Regions from separate parts of the Pectobacterium atrosepticum genome, predicted to be linked through region 1. Evidence: predicted binding sites of a transcription regulator. Region 1 holds the regulator's gene; each other region holds the start of a gene.

What was found. Region 1 encodes LexA, which represses DNA repair genes until DNA is damaged. Its sites were predicted from a motif close to TNCTGTATGTACATACAGNA; they were not measured.
Region 2: mutH (DNA mismatch repair endonuclease MutH) is a predicted target of LexA. The motif match lies at 3,906-3,925, and genes of this name have one in related genera.
Region 3: rmuC (DNA recombination protein RmuC) is a predicted target of LexA. The motif match lies at 2,988-3,007, and genes of this name have one in related genera.

Annotation. Positions count from the first base shown of each region.
Region 1 covers NZ_CP009125.1:593,513-601,036, forward strand. Annotated here, with positions in the region: gene ubiA (4-hydroxybenzoate octaprenyltransferase) at 1-675, shown strand, start outside; gene plsB (glycerol-3-phosphate 1-O-acyltransferase PlsB) at 816-3,293, opposite strand; gene GZ59_RS02650 (diacylglycerol kinase) at 3,423-3,788, shown strand; gene lexA (transcriptional repressor LexA) at 3,899-4,507, shown strand; gene GZ59_RS02660 (CsbD family protein) at 4,957-5,166, shown strand; gene zur (zinc uptake transcriptional repressor Zur) at 5,213-5,722, opposite strand; gene GZ59_RS02670 (pirin family protein) at 5,829-6,527, opposite strand; gene GZ59_RS02675 (LysR family transcriptional regulator) at 6,639-7,524, shown strand, end outside.
Region 2 covers NZ_CP009125.1:1,089,533-1,097,056, forward strand. Annotated here, with positions in the region: gene GZ59_RS04875 (autotransporter domain-containing protein) at 1-284, shown strand, start outside; gene GZ59_RS04880 (NADP(H)-dependent aldo-keto reductase) at 336-1,397, opposite strand; gene GZ59_RS04885 (YgdI/YgdR family lipoprotein) at 1,604-1,810, opposite strand; gene GZ59_RS04890 (TerC family protein) at 1,984-2,700, opposite strand; gene mutH (DNA mismatch repair endonuclease MutH) at 2,972-3,667, opposite strand; gene rppH (RNA pyrophosphohydrolase) at 4,364-4,897, shown strand; gene ptsP (phosphoenolpyruvate--protein phosphotransferase) at 4,910-7,156, shown strand; gene lgt (prolipoprotein diacylglyceryl transferase) at 7,363-7,524, shown strand, end outside.
Region 3 covers NZ_CP009125.1:221,124-228,647, forward strand. Annotated here, with positions in the region: gene argC (N-acetyl-gamma-glutamyl-phosphate reductase) at 1-571, shown strand, start outside; gene argB (acetylglutamate kinase) at 609-1,382, shown strand; gene argH (argininosuccinate lyase) at 1,444-2,817, shown strand; gene rmuC (DNA recombination protein RmuC) at 3,052-4,581, shown strand; gene ubiE (bifunctional demethylmenaquinone methyltransferase/2-methoxy-6-polyprenyl-1,4-benzoquinol methylase UbiE) at 4,750-5,505, shown strand; gene ubiJ (ubiquinone biosynthesis protein UbiJ) at 5,518-6,141, shown strand; gene ubiB (ubiquinone biosynthesis regulatory protein kinase UbiB) at 6,138-7,524, shown strand, end outside.

The DNA.
Region 1 (7,524 bases):
TGCGTCATCAATGATTATGCCGATCGACATTTTGACGGCCATGTAAAACGCACGGCTTCTCGTCCGTTGCCCAGCGGTGAAGTGAGCGAGCAATCTGCTAAAATTCTGTTTGTTGTGCTGGTTTTGCTGGCGTTTGGTTTGGTGCTGACGCTGAATAAGATGACTATCTGGCTGTCCGTGGCGGGGCTGGTTCTGGCATGGGTCTATCCGTTTATGAAACGTGTGAGCCATCTGCCTCAGTTTGTGCTGGGTGCCGCATTCGGCTGGTCGATCCCCATGGCCTATGCTGCGGTGAGCGAAAGCCTGCCAGCAACCTGCTGGATGATGTTTCTGGCGTATATTTGCTGGACGGTGGCTTACGATACGCAATATGCGATGGTCGATCGTGATGACGACCTGAAGATCGGCGTGAAGTCTACGGCGATCCTGTTTGGCCGCTTTGACAATATCATCATCGGATTATTGCAGTTTAGTATGCTGGCGTTATTGCTGGCTTTAGGGAATATCACCGGGCTGGGAATTCCCTACACTATTTCGCTGCTGGTCGCTGCTGGGATGTTTATCTATCAGCAAATACTGACTGCCGGGCGTGAACGTGATGCCTGCTTTAAGGCATTCCATAATAATAAATATGCGGGTATGGCGATATTTATTGGCGTGCTGTTTGGCCTGTAGGCCAATCATCGGATACAAAAAAGCAGCGATTTATCGCTGCTTTTTTTATGACGGAATGTTCTGATGCGTTTGTCATGCTAAATGCATCCACGGTTTGATGATGGTATTTCCCCACCATCTTCCCGCGACTTTCTGCTGGGCTATCCCTGCGTTGTCTCTTCCGCCGTTTGACTACTACTTGTACTTGCTTCCATCTCAGTAGATGAGCTGGCGCTTTCAATAGTTAACCGAACCTCCGGGGTGATCAAATCACCGAGGATGTTGTAGATTGTCACGATATCGCCTTGCGCCGCTTCCGCACTGTCGGTGATATACCCTTCTGTACGTAAGGTCGCTACCAGCGTTGAGAACACCGCTTTATCAAAGAATTCCGGCGCGTTGATACCGTGCAGGACGGACAAGCGCTGTGCCATGTTTCGGCTTTCTTTCTCCAACGTCCCACGGTTGATTTCTGGATTTGCGCACAGCAACGACAGCGTAATCGCATAACGTTGCAGCGTTTCACGCACGCCTGCCGATAGCAGTTGTAGCGTACGGATACGTGGCGGGTTAATCGCCAATTGACCATCACGGCTACACAGTAATTCTTGTCGAGTCAGCTCATTCGCTAGCGTTTCCAGTACTCTTGGCAATTGCTCATTGGAATAGTGTAGGAACAGCTCGGCTTGCAGCAGCGGATAGATCAGCGTGATTTGTCGCACGACTTCGGCAAGTGTAATCCGACGATGATGGATGACGATGCTGGCGATCAGCGACGGTAATATCAACAGGTGCTGGATATTATTGCGGTAATACGTCATCAGAACAGCCTGCTCGCGCGGCAGAATGATGATGTCACCAATACTGTCCTTCTCCACTTCGAACTTGTTCATGCCCAGCGCGTGTTCCAGTAGTTCATCCGCAGTCTTCTTGGGCGCTGTAATATCTTTGTGGTAAGGAACCTGACGCAGCAGTTGCAGGTAGCAATCCAACTGTTCGTGCATTTGTTCACGTGTGAGCGAACGCTGGCGTGATGCTAATAGGGCAGTGGAACACAGGTTCATCGCGTTTGCTGCCGCAGAATTATTGATGCGCACCATGATATCCATAGAGATATCCTGCACCGTCGGTGTTAGCCAGCTTGGACGCTGCGCCTCGATGGGATCAATCGCGTCACGCCATTGCGGTACATGTTGATTCAGATAGGTTGTTAGCGGGAGCGGTTCGCCGAAGTTCACGTACCCCTGACCCAGATTACGTAGCTTACGTAAACCACGCACCATCTGCATAAAGCCTTCTTTTTCCTTCACCGCGCCGCGCAACTCTTTCGCATAGGTGCCGACTTCCATCACATGCTCGTAACCGACATAAATCGGCACCAACGTGATAGGGCGCGTGCCGCCTCTGAGCATGGCCTGAATGGTCATGGCTAGCGTGCCGGTTTTGGGATCCAGAAGACGCCCTGTACGTGAACGCCCGCCTTCCATGAAGTATTCAACCGAATAACCACGGGCAAACAGCTCGCCCAGATATTCGCGGAAAATCGTGGAATAGAGCTTGTTGCCCTTGAAGGTTCGGCGAATAAAGAACGCGCCAAGACGGCGGAAGATGGGTCCCGCCGGCCAGAAATTAAGATTGATACCTGCGGCGATGTGCGGCGGTACTAAGCCTTGATGGTACAGGACGTAGGAGAGCAGCAGGTAATCCATATGGCTGCGGTGGCAGGGCACATAGACAATGCCGTGGCCATCCTGCGCCAACTGACGAACGCGTTCGGCGTTATGGACGTTAATCCCCTGATAAAGGCGGTTCCATGTCCAGCTTAATACGCGATCAGACAGACGCACGGCCTCGTAGGAGAAGTCAGCGGCGATTTCTTCCATGAGCGCAATGGCGTTTTGCTGCGCTTTCTCATGAGAAATTTTCTTACTGCGAGCCTCATCATCTACCGCTTTCTTGATCGCTTTGGAGTCCAGCAGCTTGTTAAACAGTTCCTGACGCACCGGTAAGCGTGGGCCAACTGCTGCCAAGCGCTGGCGAGAGAAGTGCATACGCGCGACACGTGCTAGTTTGTGGGCTATGGTTTTGTCAGTGCCATGCTCGGTCGCCATATAGCGCAGCGACACTGGGCTTGAGAAGCGGACAAAACTGTCACGGCCTAGCCACAGAACGGCGAAGAATTTCTCAATGCCGTTGAGCAATCGCAGGTGTGGTGCAGCCTGAGTGTGACCTTCCCGACCAGGGGATCGCCCAAACATCACGGAAACTGGCACCATCTGTACGTCTAAATCTGGATTGGCGCGATGCAGGTCCAGATAATCGTGGAACAGCTTGACGGATTTCTGCTTGGGAACGTAATAACGGAAGACGCGCGGCCCGTCATTAATAAAGACGTGGCTAGGGAGTTCTACGCCATTGAATTCGAACGATTGCGAGGGGTCGGGTAAGCCCAATGCCAGACATTTCGCACGTAGCGTCAAGAGATCCGCCTGAGAGTTATAAGGCAGAACATAGAGTATAGGACGTGAGGGATCTAACCCCAACTCGACCACTGGATCTGCGGGAATAACTTTGCTTTTCACCAGCAGTTTCAGCGGGAGATTCAATAATTTATAGTAAATTTTACGCCAACCTGACATAACAACTTGGAGCCTCTTGTTAGCAATTCGCCGCAAGGATACCAGAAACTGCGTCGGAGATCTGTGGTGATGAGACAACGCAGGTAGGTTAAAATGCGAATTATGTAGAGTAAAAATAACGGAGGATAAATGAATAAAGCAACGGGGATGACCCGGATTATTAAAGCTACCGGTTATTCCTTTAAGGGGTTGCAGCAGGCGTGGCAGCATGAGGCCGCATTTCGTCAGGAAACCATATTGACGATTGTCGGCGTTATTATTGCGTGTTTACTGCCGGTTACGCTGGTCGAGAAACTGCTGCTGATTGGGTCTGTGGTATTGATTATGTTGTTTGAACTGGCCAACAGCGCTATTGAAGCCGTCGTCGACCGCATTGGCCTTGAACACCACGAATTATCCGGTCGGGCGAAAGATATTGGGTCGGCGGCCGTCTTTGTTGCCATCTTGTTAGCCGCTGTCGTATGGGGCAGCATCCTCTGGCAACATTTTGCCTGATGGCGCGCATAAACGAATAAAAGTCAGGGGCTTTGCCTATATCCCGATTCCCAATTGTGCGTTACCTGTATATACTCACAGCAAGACTGTATAAACAACCAGGGGGCGGAATGAAAGTATTAACAGCAAGGCAGCAGCAGGTTTATGACTTGATCCGCGATCATATTGCGCACTCCGGAATGCCGCCAACACGCGCGGAAATTGCTCAGCAGCTGGGATTTCGCTCTCCGAATGCGGCTGAAGAACATCTGAAAGCGCTGGCGCGTAAAGGCGTGATTGAAATTGTGTCGGGCGCTTCTCGTGGTATTCGTCTGTTAATGGAAGAAGAAACGGGTATTCCTCTGGTTGGCCGCGTAGCGGCTGGTGAACCTCTGCTGGCACAGGAACATATCGAATGCCGCTATCAGGTTGACCCTGCGATGTTTAAACCTAGCGCTGATTTCTTGCTGCGAGTCAGTGGTATGTCGATGAAAAATATCGGTATTATGGATGGCGATTTGCTGGCCGTACATAAAACAGAAGACGTGCGTAACGGGCAGATTGTGGTGGCACGTATTGACGATGAAGTGACAGTTAAACGACTGAAAAAACAAGGTAATACTGTGCATCTTCTCGCTGAAAATGAAGAGTTCGCTCCCATCGTTGTCGACCTGCGTCAGCAAAGTTTTTCGATAGAAGGCTTAGCGGTTGGCGTTATTCGTAACAGCGACTGGAGCTAATCGTCCGCACTGATGCACTGCTTGCCTATCTGGATCAGTGCATCATGTTCCGTGTGTTAATTCGCTAGTAATATATATTTAGTTACATTTGGCGTGTGTTTTCTACGACTCCCATTACCCCCTGTTTTTTCACTGCTTTTTTGCGGTGATTTCCCCTTTCTTTGTGCCATTCTAGTTACAGATACTTGGTTTTTTATTTTTAGTGAAATATTCGACTATAATTTCCACCAAGGTAAGCATTTTTATCTTGATTGGTCGTTTGGCGATTGATCATTAGCCACCACATTTAGGTCAGCCCAGTAATCAAGGGAGACAGTGGCGAAGAGCACCGTGGTGGCTCACATATTTATGATGCTGCTTACTGAATAATCTTATTTATCTGAAACTGACGCATAAGTCGGTAGTTACGATTTTTTTATGCGCAATGCACCTAAGGTATGGAGATTCTTATGAATAAAGACCAAGCCAGCGGTAACTGGAAACAGTTTAAAGGTAAAGCGAAAGAGCAATGGGGCAAATTAACTGATGACGATCTGACGGTCATTGAAGGTAAACGTGACCAACTGGTGGGTAGGATCCAGGAGCGTTACGGGTACGAAAAGGAAGCGGCGGAGAAAGAAGTGAAACACTGGGAAGATCACCACAAATATCACTGGTAGCAAACGCGATATCTCCCCGTAGAAAAGAAACGATAGCCTCTCAGGGCTATCGTTTTTTAATGGGAACGGTGTGGTCGTGATCGCAATGATCCGGTTGCTCGCATGTCGCCACTTCCTGACAGCCGCCACACAACCCGTGTGCTTCCACAACGCTGTGACGCAGTGTGAATCCCGATTGCTGCGCGAGGCTGCGTAGCGTTTCTTCCACACCTTCGGTTTGACGTTCCGTGACCTGTCCGCAGCGATCGCAGATGAAAAGGGCAGACGTATGGCTGTGGTCTTCGATGTGGTGACACAGCACGTAGCTGTTGTTTGATTCGACTCGATGAATGAAGCCTTGTTCCAGCAGAAAATCCAGCGCGCGATAGACGGTCGGTGGTTTAGCCTGAGGCTCAGAAACTCGCAGCAGATCCAGCAGATCATAAGCGCTGATAGCACCGGACTGCTGTGCCATAAGGCGTAAAACCTCTAACCGCTGTGGAGTTAGGCGCACAGCGCGCTGCTGACAAATCTGTTCAGCCTGGGCAAGAAGTTTGTCCTGATTGGTTGAATCCATTGTCATATCACCCTGACGCATTGAGGAACAAGGCGGATAGCTTACCACGACTGAGTAAAAACGCCGAGTGAGTGGCGTTTTCCTGCGAATACAACGGACAGAGGAACTACACGACCAGATCGATGAGCAGTGCCCGCAACGGTGATTCTGCCTGGAGCGTCAACGTCGTTTCTTCCTTGATGAAGGCTCCGTCACCACAGTGTAATGTTTCACTGTGCTGGCTGCCTTTCACTGCCATTGAACCGTGGATCAGCTGGAGGTAAGCCTGATTTCCCTGTAGGGCGATCGTGCTTTGCTCATTCGGCTGGAGATCGACATGATGGATCCAGACCTGCTGGCGCAGTTGCAGACTATCCTGCTCGCCTTCCGGTGAGGCAAGCAGCGTGTGGCTTGATGAACTCAGCCCCATGCGCTGCAGCGGGCTGTTTTCTCGGGTCTGGCAAGCATTCAGCCATAATTGCAGACGTGTCAGTGGCTTACTGGCATTGGTGTTATGTTCGCTATAGCTGACGTTCGGTTGAGTGGCGAGCAATAGCACATCTCCAGCTTTAGCCTGAATGTGGCAGCCGTTGCTGTCGCGGTATTCCGCTTCGCCCTGAAGAATAATATTCAGGATATCTACACGTGGGTAGGTTCGAGGCTGGAATGAGGCTCCCGGCGCTAACACTTCCTGATTGAGCACGCGAAGAGAAGCGTAGCCCAGTAACTGTGGGTCAAAATAGTGACCGAAAGAGAATGTATAGCGTGCCTGCAACCAGCCATAGTCGGCTTGACCGCATTGCCCTGCTGCTCTTCGTGTGATCATAATTTTTATCCCCAGAGAATTATTTATTAAACTGATAGTAATTGTGTGGACGTTGGATTGTTAGCTAGTTAATCTGGTCGGTATATTCAAAATTCCTGAATGAGTATGAAGATGGCGAGAGAACGAGCATTGACGCTGGAAGCCTTGAGGGTGATGGATGCGATCGATCGTCGTGGCAGCTTTGCCGCTGCGGCAGACGAGTTGGGTAGGGTGCCTTCGGCACTGAGCTACACCATGCAGAAACTGGAAGATGAGCTGGATGTAGTATTGTTTGATCGTTCCGGACATCGTACGAAATTCACGAATGTCGGACGAATGTTGTTGGAACGTGGACGTATCCTGCTGGAAGCCGCAGATAAACTCACCACGGATGCGGAAGCACTGGCACGTGGTTGGGAAACGCACCTGACGATTGTGACAGAAGCTCTGATTCCGACTCAGCGGATTTTCCCATTAATCGATAAACTGGCGCTTAAAGCGAATACGCAGGTATCGATCCTGACGGAAGTGCTGGCGGGCGCGTGGGAACGTCTTGAGCAAGGGCGCGCTGATATCGTGATTGCACCGGACATGCATTTTCGTGCGTCTTCCGAAATGAATACCCGCAAACTGTACACGATGAATAACGTTTATGTTGCCAGCCCAGAACACCCTATTCACCAAGAGCCAGAGCCGCTGTCGGATGCGATTCGTGTAAAATATCGTGGGATTGCCATGGCGGACACCGCGCGTGAGCGTCCAGTGCTGACTGTACAACTGCTGGATAAACAGCAGCGTCTGACGGTGAGTTCTCTAGATGATAAACGGCGTGCGCTGTTGGCTGGGCTAGGTGTCGCGACGATGCCATATCCTATGGTCGCGCAAGATATTGCCGAAGGACGTTTACTGGTGATTGGGCCAGAGCATCAGATGGAAAGCCAGATTATTATGGCGTGGCGGCGAGACAGCATGGGCGAAGCGAAATCCTGGTTCCTGCGTGAAATTCCAAAACTACTGA
Region 2 (7,524 bases), 500 kb from region 1:
GTGAGGCGCGTTGGTCTTCCCATTCGCCTATCAGGCTCTATGCTGATGCCGGCTATCAGCGACGTTTGACGCCGGACCGTACCCAAACGCGACTGAGTTTTACGCAGGGTGGCGAGGCTTATACGATTCGTTCCGCGACTGACGATCGCGATGCGCTGCTATTACGGGCGGGCATCATGCTGGCGATGAAGCCGAATGCGACGCTGGTGTTGGGTTACCAAGGCGTAGTGAGCGATAAAATGAGTGAAAACAGCGCCAAAATGCAGTTTGGACTCACATTTTGACGTAAGTCGGTAATCCCACACGGCGGATGAAAAGCCGTGTGGGATTATGTATTACGGTGCAGGGAACGTGAAGCGGCGGTGGATGGCTTCCAGTTCATCAAGAATCTCGCCGTCCAGCGTCAGGTTCTGGCTGTCGAGGTTGATTTGCAACTGCTCCAATGTGGTTGCACCCAGCAGCGTGCTGGCGACGAACGGCTGCTGACGTACAAACGCTAATGCCATCTGTGCCGGATTCAGACCGTGCTTTTGCGCCAGCGCGACATACTCGGCAACGGCTGCCTGAGCCTGCGGGCCAGTATAGCGGGTGAAGCGGCTAAATAGCGTGTTGCGGGCATCAGCGGGTTTCGCGCCATTAAGGTATTTACCCGTCAGCGTACCGAACGCCAGTGATGAATAGGCGAGCAGTTCCACGCCTTCATGCTGACTGATTTCCGCTAAGCCGACTTCAAAACTGCGATTCAGCAGGCTGTAGGGGTTTTGAATCGAGACGATACGTGGTAGATCGTGTTTTTCCGCCAGATGCAGATAGCGCATCACGCCCCACGGGGTTTCGTTAGAGACGCCGACGTAGCGAATTTTACCGACACGCACCTGTTCATTCAGTGCTTCTAACGTTTCTAGCAGCGTCACTACCGATTTGTCGTCGGTATATTGCGGTTTGTCATCAGTATATTGATAGTTCAGCTTGCCAAAGCAGTTGGTCTGGCGCTGTGGCCAATGCAACTGATAGAGATCGATATAGTCAGTGTTCAGGCGTTGCAGGCTGGCATCCAGTGCTGCGCGGATGTTTTTCCTGTCCAGTGCCTGTTGAGGGCGGATGCTGTGATCGCTTCCGCGCACAGGGCCGGAGACTTTACTCGCCACAATCAATTTTTCGCGTCCGCCACGGGATTTCAGCCAGGAACCGATATAGCTTTCGGTTAACCCCTGTGTTTCTGGGCGAGGAGGAACGGCGTACATTTCTGCTGTGTCAATCAGGTTAACACCTGCGGCAATGGCGTGATCTAACTGGGCATGGGCGTCTGCTTCGCTGTTTTGTTCGCCAAAGGTCATCGTACCAAGACCCAGCACGCTCACTTCTAAAGAACTATGGGGAATACGGTGATATTGCATTGCCAGCTTCCTTATGTCTGAAAATAGCAGGCGTATTTCCCGTCATTTCCGCATGATTTGCTGCGATTCCAATGAGTTTGGGAAGACACACCTGAATTCGACTATAACGAAGCCGTGACGAGTGGGGAAGTCTCTTCTGTTACCCCTCTGCAGGATTTTGCTGGGGAGTGTCGCCCGATGAGAGAAATATCGGGCTAAAATTGAGGTTAGCGCTGCACAATCTGAGAGACTTGGTCGCTGTTGATTTGTTTCTGATTACCTTGCTCATCGGTATAGCTAAGTAACCCAGTATCTTTATCTAACATGGGCTTCCCCTGTGTCAGGAGCATTTGCCCTTCTTTTGTCGCCATCACATAGTTACTGGAACAGCCCACAAGGGTGAATAATAACGCCAGTGTTACCGCCATTTTCATCATATTAACCTGTTAATAAATGCAAAATCTAAAGTGAGTCTAGCAAATGGTCGCGGGGGATAACGTAGGAATAATGGAAAAAATGCGTATAGAGGGAATTAATTTTGTGTAATCAGGCGGCAGGTTGCCGCCTGATGATGGCGTCTTTATCGCGAAAGCGCGTTATGCCGCGATCAGTGCGCTGTTTTATCTTTCTTACTGCGTAACAGGTTCAGTGCCTCGACGGACATCGAGAAGAACATGGCGAAGTAGATATAGCCTTTCGGTACGTGAACGTCGAAGCTTTCCAAAATCAGAGTGAACCCGACAAGGATCAGGAATGACAAGGCCAGCATTTTGACGGACGGATGGCGTTCGACAAACTCGCCGATAGGGCGTGCGGAGAACATCATCACGAGAACGGCGATAATCACAGCGGCCATCATAATAAACAAATGGTCAGACAGACCGACTGCGGTAATCACCGAATCCAGGCTGAAGATAATATCTAACATCATGATCTGCACGATCGCGCCGAAGAAAGAGTACGTCTTGGAGGTATGATCTTCTGAACCGCCTTCGACAGTTTCATGAATTTCCATGCTGGACTTCCAGATAAGGAAGAGCCCTCCGAAGAACAGAATCAGATCGCGAGTGGAAATTTCATTGCCTACCACGGTAAACAGCGGGTCGGTCAGACGCATTACCCAGGCGATAGACGCGAGCAGCCCCAAACGCATGAACATCGCACCCATCAGACCGATGCGGCGAGCTTTGTTTTGTTGGGCTTTAGGTAGTTTGGCGACAACCAGAGACAGGAAAATAATGTTATCGATCCCAAGAACGATTTCCAGAATAGTCAGCGTTCCCAATGCTAACCATGCGTTCGGATCAACAATCCAATCAAACATTGTATCAATACACCTTAAACGAAACGTAAACGACATTATACTCTGCCAGTTCGGTGCGTAGGCAAGCGAAAGTGTCGCTCCCCTTCATCTTTCGTTTTACGACCGTATACTGGCGCCCCTTTTTGCTCCAGGTCGGCGTCAGACTTTTCTCTGGTAGCATTCTATTGCCGCAAAACTGCGACGTATCAGACCAGTGTATGATGAAGCACTGTACGGATGAAGTAGGGTGCTAATAGAACATAGCGCTAATGAAACATGATGATAATGACATTCAGTTGCTGAGCTGCATAAAGTGGCGGGCCAGTAGCGGAGCGGTAAAGGTTTTTTTCAGGTAGAACCCTCGTGGTAAGGTCAAAATAGGTTGACCAAACTCGCCAATGGCCTCTGTTAATGCTCGACTGTTTGCCGCTTTGGGGCGTAATTGCAGTACTTCGCCATGACGGGCGGTGATGCTTTCTACTCGGCCAAGCACAATCAGGTCCATCAACTCTTCCCAGTCACAGCGTAGCTGTTCCTCTTCTTCGTCATTGGGGCTCCAGATCAGCGGCGTGCCAATACGGCGTTCTCCCAGCGGAATGTGACGCGAACCTTCCACCGGAATCCACAGTACCCGTGCGAGCTTGTGCCGTACGTGGCTGCTTTCCCACGTTACACCACTGTTGCCTGTTAACGGTGCGACGCAGACGAAGGTGGTTTCAAGCGGTTTACCCTGTTCATCAATAGGGATGGTTTTTAGCTCGACACCAATTTCAGGGAAATCCTGCTCGGGTTTGCTGCCTGCGCTCGCACCTAGAAAACGTTCCAGCAAGATGCCAATCCAGCCTTTATCGCGTTTCAGGTTAGCGGGAAGAGGCAGGAGAGCGATGTCCGCTAATTCCGCAAGATTATAGCCTGCGAGGGACTGTGCTCGTTGCAGCAAGGCTTGTTCATTTTGCGGTGCGATCGTGTGGATCGAGGGTGAATTCATAGGGTATCGCCTGATATTTTTCCGCTCAAAAAAAATACAGTAAATGGAAAATACAAATACATAGCCTGCAAGGTTGTGGAGAGAAACAATAATAGCATGATTCGTAGCGTTTTTTTTCAGTGTGACGGCGATCACTGAACGCAGTTTTGCAAACTGTGCACGTATAGCCACCGACAATGAACAGGATCTTACACTAGGTTATCCACAGATTTCTTGGATAACCCACATAAACATGAATTACTGGTTCCATTTACAGCCTTGACTCCCAGCCTTTTTGCTGTGTTTGCCTATTTATTGCCTGAGTTTGAGACATTACCTGTGGATAAAATCGGCATAGTGCGATCTTTCGCCAATCTTGCATTGTATGCCATTTGAACAAAAAATAAGGGTTAGCTATTTCAATTAAAATGGTTTGTAACATCATGAATAAAGATAACTATTTTTTAATTGTTGGTGTTTTTTTTTCTTTGTGAAAAATGAGTTTTACTCACTTCTTCATGGGTTCTGCACAAAGATGTCCACAGAAAAAGTGAATAAACTGCGAGTTCTGGTCTTCACATGTTTATAACTTTGATCTTATCTGTGGGTTATCTTACTTTTATTAGTGTCACATGCTTTCTAAGCAGTGGTTTACCGCCTGACGGGAGTGTGAAACAATCGGGCTATCTTTGCATTGATGTTTATTGAGGTAGTCCGGTGATCGATGATGATGGCTACCGCCCAAACGTTGGTATTGTAATTTGTAATCGGCAGGGGCAGGTGATGTGGGCCCGGCGCTATGGTCAGCACTCATGGCAATTTCCGCAGGGGGGAATTAACCCCGGTGAAAGTCCCGAGCAAGCGATGTACCGCGAACTGTTTGAAGAAGTCGGGTTAAGAAAAAAGGATGTGCGTGTGTTGGCATCTACCCGTAACTGGTTACGCTATAAATTACCAAAGCGTTTGGTGCGTTGGGATACAAAACCGGTCTGTATCGGCCAAAAGCAGAAATGGTTTTTGCTACAGTTGATGTGTAATGAGTCGGATATCAATATGCAGAGCAGCGGCACGCCGGAATTTGATGGCTGGCGCTGGGTGAGTTACTGGTATCCGGTACGTCAGGTCGTCTCTTTTAAGCGAGATGTTTATCGTCGCGTGATGAAGGAATTTATCAGCCCGGTGATCCTGCTTCAGGAGAGTGTTGCGGCTCGGGTGGCGACGCCACCCAGTCCTCGGCGAAAAAGAGGGTAATTCAGACACATTATGCTCACGCGCTTGCGAGAAATTGTCGAAAATGTTGCGGCAACGGCCCGCCTTAGTGATGCGCTGGACATTCTGGTCAATGAGACCTGTCAGGCTATGGACACGGAAGTCTGTTCCATTTATCTGGCCGATCACGATCGTCAATGCTATTACCTGATGGCGACGCGCGGGTTGAAAAAGCCGCGCGGGCGCACGGTTACGCTGGCGTTTGGGCAAGGCATTGTCGGGCTGGTTGGGCAACGTGCTGAGCCCATCAATCTGGCCGACGCTCGTACGCACCCCAGCTTCAAATATATCCCCGCGGTCAAAGAGCAACATTTTCGTTCTTTTCTCGGTGTTCCCATTATTTACCGTCGCCACCTGCTGGGTGTGCTGGTGGTTCAACAGCGTGAACATCGTCAGTTTGATAAAAACGAAGAGTCGTTCATGGTGACGCTGGCTACGCAGATGGCCGCTATTCTTTCCCTTTCGCAGATAAAAACGCTCTTTGGCCAATACCGCCAGACGCGCGTTAAAGCGCTAGTCGCAGCACCCGGTGTGGCGATTGCCCCTGGCTGGCAGGATTGTACCCAACCTTCTCTGGAACAGGTTTTCCCCGCATCCAGTTTGGATAGTGAGCGCGAGCGTTCCCGTTTAACGCAGGCGTTAGAAGAGGCGACGGCGGAATTCCGTCGCTTCAGCAAGCGGTTTAGCGCCAGCGCGCAGAAAGAAAGCGCGGCGATTTTCGATTTGTATTCGCACTTGCTGAATGATGCGCGCCTCAAACGTGAACTGTTTCAGGAAGTAGATGCGGGCAACGCCGCCGAGTGGGCTGTAAAGCTGGTTATCGAGCGTTTTGCGGCGCAGTTCACCAATTTGCAGGACACCTATTTACGCGAGCGCGCAGGCGATCTGCGTGCGTTAGGGCAACGCCTGCTCTTTCATCTCGACGATAACGCGCAAATCATGGGGCAATGGCCTGAACGCTTTATTCTCGTTGCGGATGAATTAACGGCTACGCTGCTCGCGGAACTGCCGCCGGAGCGGTTGGCGGGCGTCGTTGTCTATGACGGTGCTGCCAATTCACATGCGGCGATTCTGGTTCGTGCCATGGGCATTCCTACGCTGGTTGGCGCGGACATTCAGCCTGAGCTGCTGCATCAGCGACAGTTGATCATTGACGGCTATCGCGGTGAGTTGCTGGTCGATCCTGAACCGGTGCTGGTGCAGGAATACCAGCGTCTGCTGACGGAAGAAAACGAGCTAACTCGTCTGGCCGAAGGCGAGATGGAGCAGCCTGCCGTGCTGAAAAGCGGTGAGCGCATTCAGGTCATGTTGAATGCGGGATTAAGCGCCGATCATGAAAAACGCTTTATCAATCAGGTTGATGGTGTTGGACTGTACCGCACGGAAATCCCTTTTATGTTGCAAAGCGGGTTTCCGTCCGAAGATGAGCAGATGGCACAATACCAAAGCATGTTGGATCTTTATCCTACGCGCCCCGTGATGCTGCGTACGCTGGATATTGGTGCGGACAAGCCGCTGCCTTATCTGCCTATCAGCGAGGAGAATCCTTGCCTTGGCTGGCGTGGCATTCGTATTACCCTCGATCAGCCTGAAATTTTTCTGATTCAGGTGCGCGCCATGCTGCGTGCTAACGCGCATATCGGTAATCTCAATATTCTGTTGCCAATGATCAGCAGCCTGGATGAAATCAGTGAAGCGCGTCGCCTGATCGATCAGGCCGCAGGCGAGGTAGAAGAATTACTGGGCTTCCCGCAGCCCAAGCCGCGGATTGGGATCATGATCGAAGTGCCATCGATGCTGTTTCTGCTCCCTCAACTGGCTTCCCGCATCGATTTTGTTTCGGTTGGCACCAACGATCTGACGCAGTATCTGCTAGCGGTAGATCGTAACAACGCTCACGTAGCATCGCTCTATGACAGCCTTCATCCTTCGATGTTACAAGCGCTGAATATGATAGCTGTCGAGTGTGAACGACATAACATTCCGCTTTCCGTGTGCGGTGAAATGGCGGGGGAAGCGCTTGGCGCACTGCTGTTGACCGGACTGGGCTATCGCTCTCTCAGCATGAACGGGCGCAGCGTGGCGCGAATTAAATATTTGCTGCGCCAAATTACGCTGGCTGAGTCGCAGGCATTGGTGAAGCAATTACTGAGCGCACAGAGTTCGACGGAAGTCCGGCAGTGGGCGGCGATTTTCATGGAAGAGCATGGACTGGGCGGCTTGATTCGCGGCGGGCGCTAATGCGTAGCGCAGCCAACGCACAGGCAACTTGAAGTATGACGAGTATAAATGTTTTACAGAACTTTTCCCCACAGCGAGCAATGAGCACGGGCGCGTATGCTATGATTCGCCACCGCGGTTTGCAGGAATGGATTCATTCTCCTGCCTTTTGCCTATCAATGACGATCCCGAAAGCAGGGATAACACAATAAAATATGTGGTGAATGATGACGACAAGCTATCTGGCGTTTCCTCAGTTTGATCCAGTGATTTTCTCAATTGGCCCGTTGGCGCTGCACTGGTATGGGCTGATGTATCTGGTGGGTTTTGTATTTGCCATGTGGTTGGCGGTGCGTCGGGCGAATAAACCGGGTAGCGGTTGGACCAAG
Region 3 (7,524 bases), 370 kb from region 1:
GGCACAGCTGATTGCAGTACCGGGCTGTTATCCGACGGCTGCGCAGCTGGCGCTGAAGCCGCTGCTTGATGCTCAACTGCTGAATTCAGCCCAGTGGCCGGTGATTAATGCCGTGAGCGGAGTGAGCGGCGCGGGGCGTAAAGCATCACTGACCAGCAGCTTCTGTGAAGTCAGCCTGCAACCGTATGGTATTTTCAACCACCGCCATGAGCCTGAAATTTCAACACATCTCGGTACGCCAGTGATTTTCACGCCGCATTTGGGCAACTTCGCCCGTGGCATTCTGGAAACCATCACTTGTCGCCTGCAGCCGGGCGTCACCCAGCAGGATGTCGCTGAAGCCTATCACAACGCTTATCACGATAAGCCGCTGGTTCGTCTGTATGATAAGGGCGTTCCGGCGCTGAAATCTGTTGTTGGCCTGCCGTTCTGCGATATCGGTTTCGCCGTTGACGGTGAGCACCTCATCGTGGTGGCAACCGAAGATAACCTGCTGAAAGGCGCGGCGGCACAGGCTGTGCAATGCATGAACATTCGTTTTGGTTTCCCTGAAACCCAATCGTTAATTTAATGACTACTGGTCCCGACATTTCGAGGCACGAAGCATAATGAATCCGTTAATTATCAAGTTAGGTGGCGTTTTACTGGATAGCGAAGAAGCGCTGGAGCGCCTGTTCACAGCACTGGTGGCTTACCGTCAGGAACATCAGCGTCCGTTGGTGATTGTGCACGGCGGTGGCTGTCTGGTGGATGAACTGATGAAGAAACTGTCGCTGCCTGTCGTGAAGAAAAACGGCCTGCGCGTCACGCCTGCCGATCAGATCGACATCATTACCGGTGCGCTGGCGGGTTCAGCCAACAAGACGCTGCTGTCATGGGCGAAGAAGCATGATATCAACGCTGTGGGTTTGTGCCTGGGCGATGGTGACAGCACGACGGTAACGCAGTTAGATGAATCTCTGGGTTTTGTGGGTAAAGCGGAAGCAGGATCGCCAGCGCTGCTGAACACGCTGCTTTCTGCGGGCTATCTGCCTGTCGTCAGCTCCATCGGTATTACGGCGCAGGGTGACCTGATGAACGTCAACGCCGATCAGGCGGCAACGGCGCTGGCGCAAACGCTGGGCGCGGATTTAATCCTGCTGTCTGATGTTAGTGGCATTCTGGACGGTAAAGGCCAGCGTATTGCCGAAATGACGGCGGAGAAAGCCGAGCAACTGATTGCTCAGGGCATCATCACCGACGGCATGATTGTTAAGGTTAACGCTGCGCTGGATGCCGCTCGTGCGCTGGGCCGTCCGGTTGATATCGCCAGCTGGCGTCATGCCGAGCAACTGCCCGCGCTGTTCAGCGGTGTGGCTATCGGCACGCGTATTCTGGCGTAAGTCGTTTCTGGGTATGGCATGATGCGATACCAACATGAATTACATTCTGGGAGTAATGGTTATGGCTTTGTGGGGCGGTCGGTTTAGTCAGGCAGCAGATCAGCGTTTTAAACAATTTAATGACTCACTGCGGTTTGATTACCGTCTGGCGGAACAGGACATCGTTGGCTCGATTGGCTGGTCGAAAGCGTTGGTGACGGTCAATGTGCTCAGCGAGCAGGAACAGCAACAACTGGAACAGGCGCTGGATGCGCTGCTGGTTGAGGTACAAGCCGATCCTGAGATGATCCTGCAAAGCGATGCAGAAGACATTCACAGCTGGGTTGAGCTGCGCCTGATTGAGAAAGTCGGCGATTTAGGTAAGAAATTGCATACCGGTCGCAGCCGTAACGATCAGGTCGCAACTGACCTGAAACTGTGGTGCAAGGCACAGATTGCAGAGCTGCTGCTGTCGGTACGCCAGCTGCGTCAGGCGCTGGTCACGACGGCAGAAGCCAATCAGGATGCCGTAATGCCGGGTTACACCCACTTGCAGCGCGCGCAGCCAGTGACGTTTGCACACTGGTGTCTGGCTTATCATGAAATGTTAACTCGTGATGAAAGTCGTCTGGAAGATACGCTGAAGCGTCTGGATGTCAGCCCGCTGGGCTGCGGGGCGCTGGCAGGAACGGCTTATCCGATTGACCGTGAGCAGTTAGCAGACTGGCTGGGCTTTGCCTCTGCTACGCGCAACAGTCTGGACACGGTTTCCGATCGCGATCATGTGCTGGAACTGCTGTCCAACGCCTCAATTGGCATGGTTCACCTGTCGCGCTTTGCTGAAGATCTGATCTTCTTCAATAGCGGTGAAGCCGCGTTCGTCGAGCTGTCTGACCGTGTGACATCCGGTTCCTCCCTGATGCCGCAGAAGAAAAACCCGGATGCGCTGGAGCTGATTCGCGGTAAATGCGGTCGCGTACAGGGTGCATTGACCGGCATGATGATGACGCTGAAAGGCTTGCCGCTGGCGTATAACAAAGACATGCAGGAAGATAAAGAAGGGCTGTTTGATGCGCTGGATACCTGGCACGACTGCCTGATGATGGCGGGTCTGGTGCTGGAAGGCATTCAGGTTAAACGTCCGCGCTGTAAAGAAGCCGCTGAGCAAGGCTACGCAAACTCTACAGAGCTGGCAGACTATCTGGTCGCGAAAGGCGTCCCGTTCCGTGAAGCGCACCACATCGTGGGTGAAGCGGTGGTTGAAGCCATTCGTCAGGGCAAAGCGTTGGAAGCACTGCCGCTGACCGATTTGCAAAAATTCAGTGCGGTGATTGGCAATGACGTATACCCGATTCTTGCGTTGCAATCCTGTCTGGATAAGCGTGCTGCACAAGGTGGCGTATCACCGCAGCAGGTCGCTAAAGCGATTAGCGATGCGAAACAGCGCTTAGCCTAAGCATTACTAGAATAGGTCTACGCTATACCTTAAGTTCCCTCAACGTTGGTGCTTCGCGTTGGGGGATTTCTTTGTTATCGCTCTGATTCTTCTGCAAATTATCGTCTGTTGATACTCATATGGAATGCGGCTCGCATTTTTCGGCTCAACCGACTCCCCTCCTGAATTGTTTCTGGACATCCATACAGTATCATTTTACCTTGACCGACAGCGTGAAAGGCCTGCGGAGGTAAAGTGGATATCAGCATATTTTATGGTCTAGGCGGTGGTGCGGTGGGTCTGCTGATCGGGTGGTTAATTGCTAGTCTGATTCATCAGCAGAAGCTGTCGCAGCATAATACTGAACAGCGGTTGCTGGCGCAGACATTGCAGCAGACTCAACAGTCACTCAGTGAACAGCAGCAGGCAAAGCAGCAGGATGAACAACGACTGCGGCAAAACGAGCTGGAACTGCGCACGGTTCACGCTCAACTCTCTGCCAGCCATGAAAAGCTGCAACAACTTGGCGAACTCCGCACTGAATGCGTGCAGCTAAATCAGGAACTGCGGACGTTGCGTGAAATCAATAGTGCGCAGGAAGCCGAACTGCGGGAAGTCACTATTCGGCTGGAAGAAACCCGTATGGCAGCGGAAGAGAAGCAGCGGCTGCTGGCAAGCAGCGAACAGCGGTTGACGACACAGTTTGAGAATCTGGCGAACCGCATTTTCGAACACAGTGGCCGCAAGGTGGATGAACAAAATAAACAGAGTCTGGATAAGCTGCTGATGCCGTTGCGTGACCAGCTTGATGGGTTTCGTCGCCAGGTGCAGGACAGTTTTGGCGCGGAAGCGCGCGAGCGTCACACGTTGGCACATGAGATCCGCAATCTGCAACAGCTGAACGCGCAGATGGCACACGAGGCCATCAACCTGACGAAAGCGCTGAAAGGCGACAATAAGACGCAGGGTAACTGGGGCGAAGTGGTGTTAAGCCGTGTGCTGGAAGCCTCCGGTCTGCGTGAAGGCTATGAATATCAAACACAGGTCAGCGTGCAAACGGGGACAAATAGCCGTTTGCAACCCGATGTCATCGTGCGTTTACCGCAGGGTAAAGATGTTGTGATCGATGCCAAGATGTCGCTGGTGGCCTACGAGCGCTATTTCAATAGTGACGATGACGTAGAACGTAGTGCGGCGCTGAACGAACATTTACTCTCGGTTCGCAGCCATATTCGGCAGTTGAGCAGCAAAGATTACCAACAGCTTCCGGGGCTGCGTTCTCTGGACTACGTACTGATGTTTATTCCCGTCGAACCCGCTTTTCTGGTCGCTATCGATCGCCAGCCCGAGTTGATCAACGAGGCGCTAAAGAACAATATTATGCTGGTCAGCCCGACCACGCTGCTGGTGGCATTACGTACTATCAACAATTTATGGCGCTATGAACAACAGAGTCGCAATGCACAGCAGATCGCCGAAAAAGCCTCACGGCTGTACGATAAGCTGCGGTTGTTTGTGGATGACATGGAGGCGCTGGGGCAGAGTCTGGATAAAGCACAGGGCACTTATCGTCAGGCGATGAATAAACTTTCGTCTGGGCGTGGTAACCTTATTGGCCAAGCTGAGGGATTTCGCGCGCTGGGTGTAGAAATTAAACGCACGATCAGCCCGTCATTGGCAGAAAAAGCAATGGCCCATGAGCACACTGAACACGATGAATTACTGGGTTCTATAGCACCTGAAACTGCCTCCCCAACCGTAAAAACGGAGGGTGAAGGAGCGTAGCCAACGCACAAGCAGTTTGAAGTCTGACGGATATAAATAGGTATGGATTTCGCGGGCTTGGCACCCATGCTATGCGAAATTAGTGCAGTGGGGTTTTTATACGGGTCTGGTACACTCTCATCATTAATGGGTAGACCCGAAATTTGACTGAAATAGTAGGCGGATAAGATGGCAAGTGAGCAGGAGAAAACGGCCGACTTTGGTTTTCGGACTGTCGCCAAGGATGAAAAAGAAGTCATGGTGGCTGAGGTTTTTCATTCTGTAGCGGCAAAGTATGACCTGATGAATGACCTGATGTCTTTTGGTATTCACCGTATCTGGAAGCGTTTCACTATCGAGTGCAGTGGAGTCAGGCGTAATCAGCGCGTTCTGGATCTTGCTGGAGGAACAGGGGATTTGACTGCCAAGTTCTCCCGTATGGTTGGTGAGGGCGGTGAAGTCATTCTGGCGGATATCAACGCATCCATGTTGAAGGTGGGCCGCGAGAAACTGCGTAACAAAGGCATTATCGACAATATCAACTACGTGCAGGCCAATGCAGAAGCGCTGCCGTTCCCTGATGATTTCTTCGACTGCATTACTATTTCCTTTGGTCTGCGCAACGTGACGGACAAAAACAAAGCGCTGCGCTCCATGTACCGTGTTCTGAAGCCCGGTGGTCGGTTGCTGGTGTTGGAGTTTTCCAAACCGGTGATTAAACAGCTGAGCACTATTTACGATGCGTATTCATTTCATATCCTGCCGAGGATTGGCGAAGCGGTGGCAAGCGATGCCGGAAGCTATCGCTATCTTGCTGAATCCATCCGCATGCACCCCGATCAGGAAACGCTGAAAGGGATGATGAGCGACGCTGGTTTTGACAGTGTTAACTATTTCAACCTCACCGGTGGAATCGTTGCGCTGCATCGTGGGTTTAAATTCTGATTGGAAACGCCAATGCTGATAACGTCTTTTCTGACAGCCACGCTGGAAACCGCGCTGAATCAGCTGCTTTTTCACGACGCTTTTTCTTGTGATCGAAGCATGAAATCTGCCCGTCAGCGCTTACAGGGAAAAACACTCCAGATCGAGCTGGCTGAACTGGATGTCCCCTTGGTGCTGGTGTTTAACGAACAGCGGCTGGATGTTGTTAGCCAGTGGGACGAGTTGGCTGATTGCCGTCTGAAAACACGCGTTCCGGTTCTGATGAAATTACGCGATCGTCAACAGCTATCGTCGCTGATGCGCAGCGGCGAACTGATCATTGAAGGCGATATTCAAGTCGTTCAACAGTTCATCGTGCTGTGTGATCTGGCGGAGTGCGATCCGGCTGAATGGTTATCCCCTTATCTGGGCGATATTGTTGCTCAGGGGCTTAGCCAGACGGCACAGAAAACACTGAGTTTCCTGAGACGGTCATTACATCAGCAGCAACATTTCCTTTCCGAGACGTTAACGGAAGAGTGGCGATTGGCACCGGGAAAACTGGAGAATGCCTGGTTCCATGAGGAAATTGTTGCGCTGGATAAATCCGTCGATACGTTGTCCGAACGGCTGGCGAAATTGGAGGCTTTACGATGACGCCCAGCGAATTACGCCGCCTCTACAGCATTGTGCGTGTACTGTTGAGCTACGGTCTGGACGAACTCATTCCTAAGATGCGTCTGACGTTTCCGCTGCGTGTGGGGCGTCGCCTGCTATTTTGGTTACCTAATCGCCACCGCAACATGCCTTTAGGGGAACGTCTGCGTTTAGCGCTTCAGGAATTGGGGCCAGTGTGGATTAAGTTTGGGCAAATGATGTCGACGCGCCGCGATCTGTTCCCGCCCGCTATCGCCGATCAACTGGCGATGTTGCAGGATAAGGTTGAGCCATTTGATGGCAAACTGGCGCGTGAGCAGATTGAGTTGGCGATGGAGGGTATCCCTCTTGAAGAGTGGTTTGATGATTTTGACATCAAACCGTTGGCCTCGGCCTCGATTGCACAGGTTCATACCGCCCGTCTGAAAAGTACGGGAAAAGAAATCGTTATCAAGGTGATCCGCCCGGATATTCTGCCAGTCATCAAGGCAGATATGCGCTTGATGAAACGTCTGGCTGGCTGGTTGCCCCGCCTGTTGCCGGATGGTCGCCGCTTGCGTCCGCGCGAAGTGGTGATGGAATACGAAAAAACGTTACTTGATGAGCTGAACTTGCTGCGAGAAGCGGCAAATGCCATCCAACTACGGCGTAATTTTGAGAATAGCCCGATGCTGTATGTGCCGGAAATTTATTCTGATTATTGCAGAGAAAGTATGTTGGTAATGGAACGTATCTACGGTATTCCTGTTTCTGATGTCGACGCGCTGAAAGCCAATGGCACGGATATGAAGTTACTGGCAGAACGCGGCGTTCAGGTTTTCTTCACGCAGGTATTTCGCGACAGTTTCTTCCACGCGGATATGCATCCCGGCAATATCTTTATTAGTTACGATCACCCGGAAGACCCGCAATACATCGGGATTGATTGTGGTATCGTCGGTTCGTTGAATAAAGAAGATAAGCGCTATCTGGCCGAGAATTTTATCGCCTTCTTCAACCGTGATTATCGCAAAGTCGCCGAACTGCATGTGGATTCGGGCTGGGTGCCTCCAGACACCAATGTTGCAGATTTTGAGTTTGCTATTCGTACGGTCTGTGAGCCGATTTTTGAGAAGCCGTTAGCGGAAATTTCGTTCGGCCATGTATTATTGAATTTGTTTAATACGGCGCGTCGCTTCAATATGGAAGTACAGCCTCAACTGGTGTTGCTGCAAAAAACGTTGCTGTATATTGAAGGTGTTGGTCGGCAGCTTTATCCGCAGCTCGACCTGTGGAAAACGGCTAAGCCGTTTCTGGAGAGCTGGCTGAAGCAACAGGTCGGTTTACCTGCGGTTTTTCGTGCGCTCAAAGAAAAGGCACCGTTCTGGGCTGAGAAATTACCGG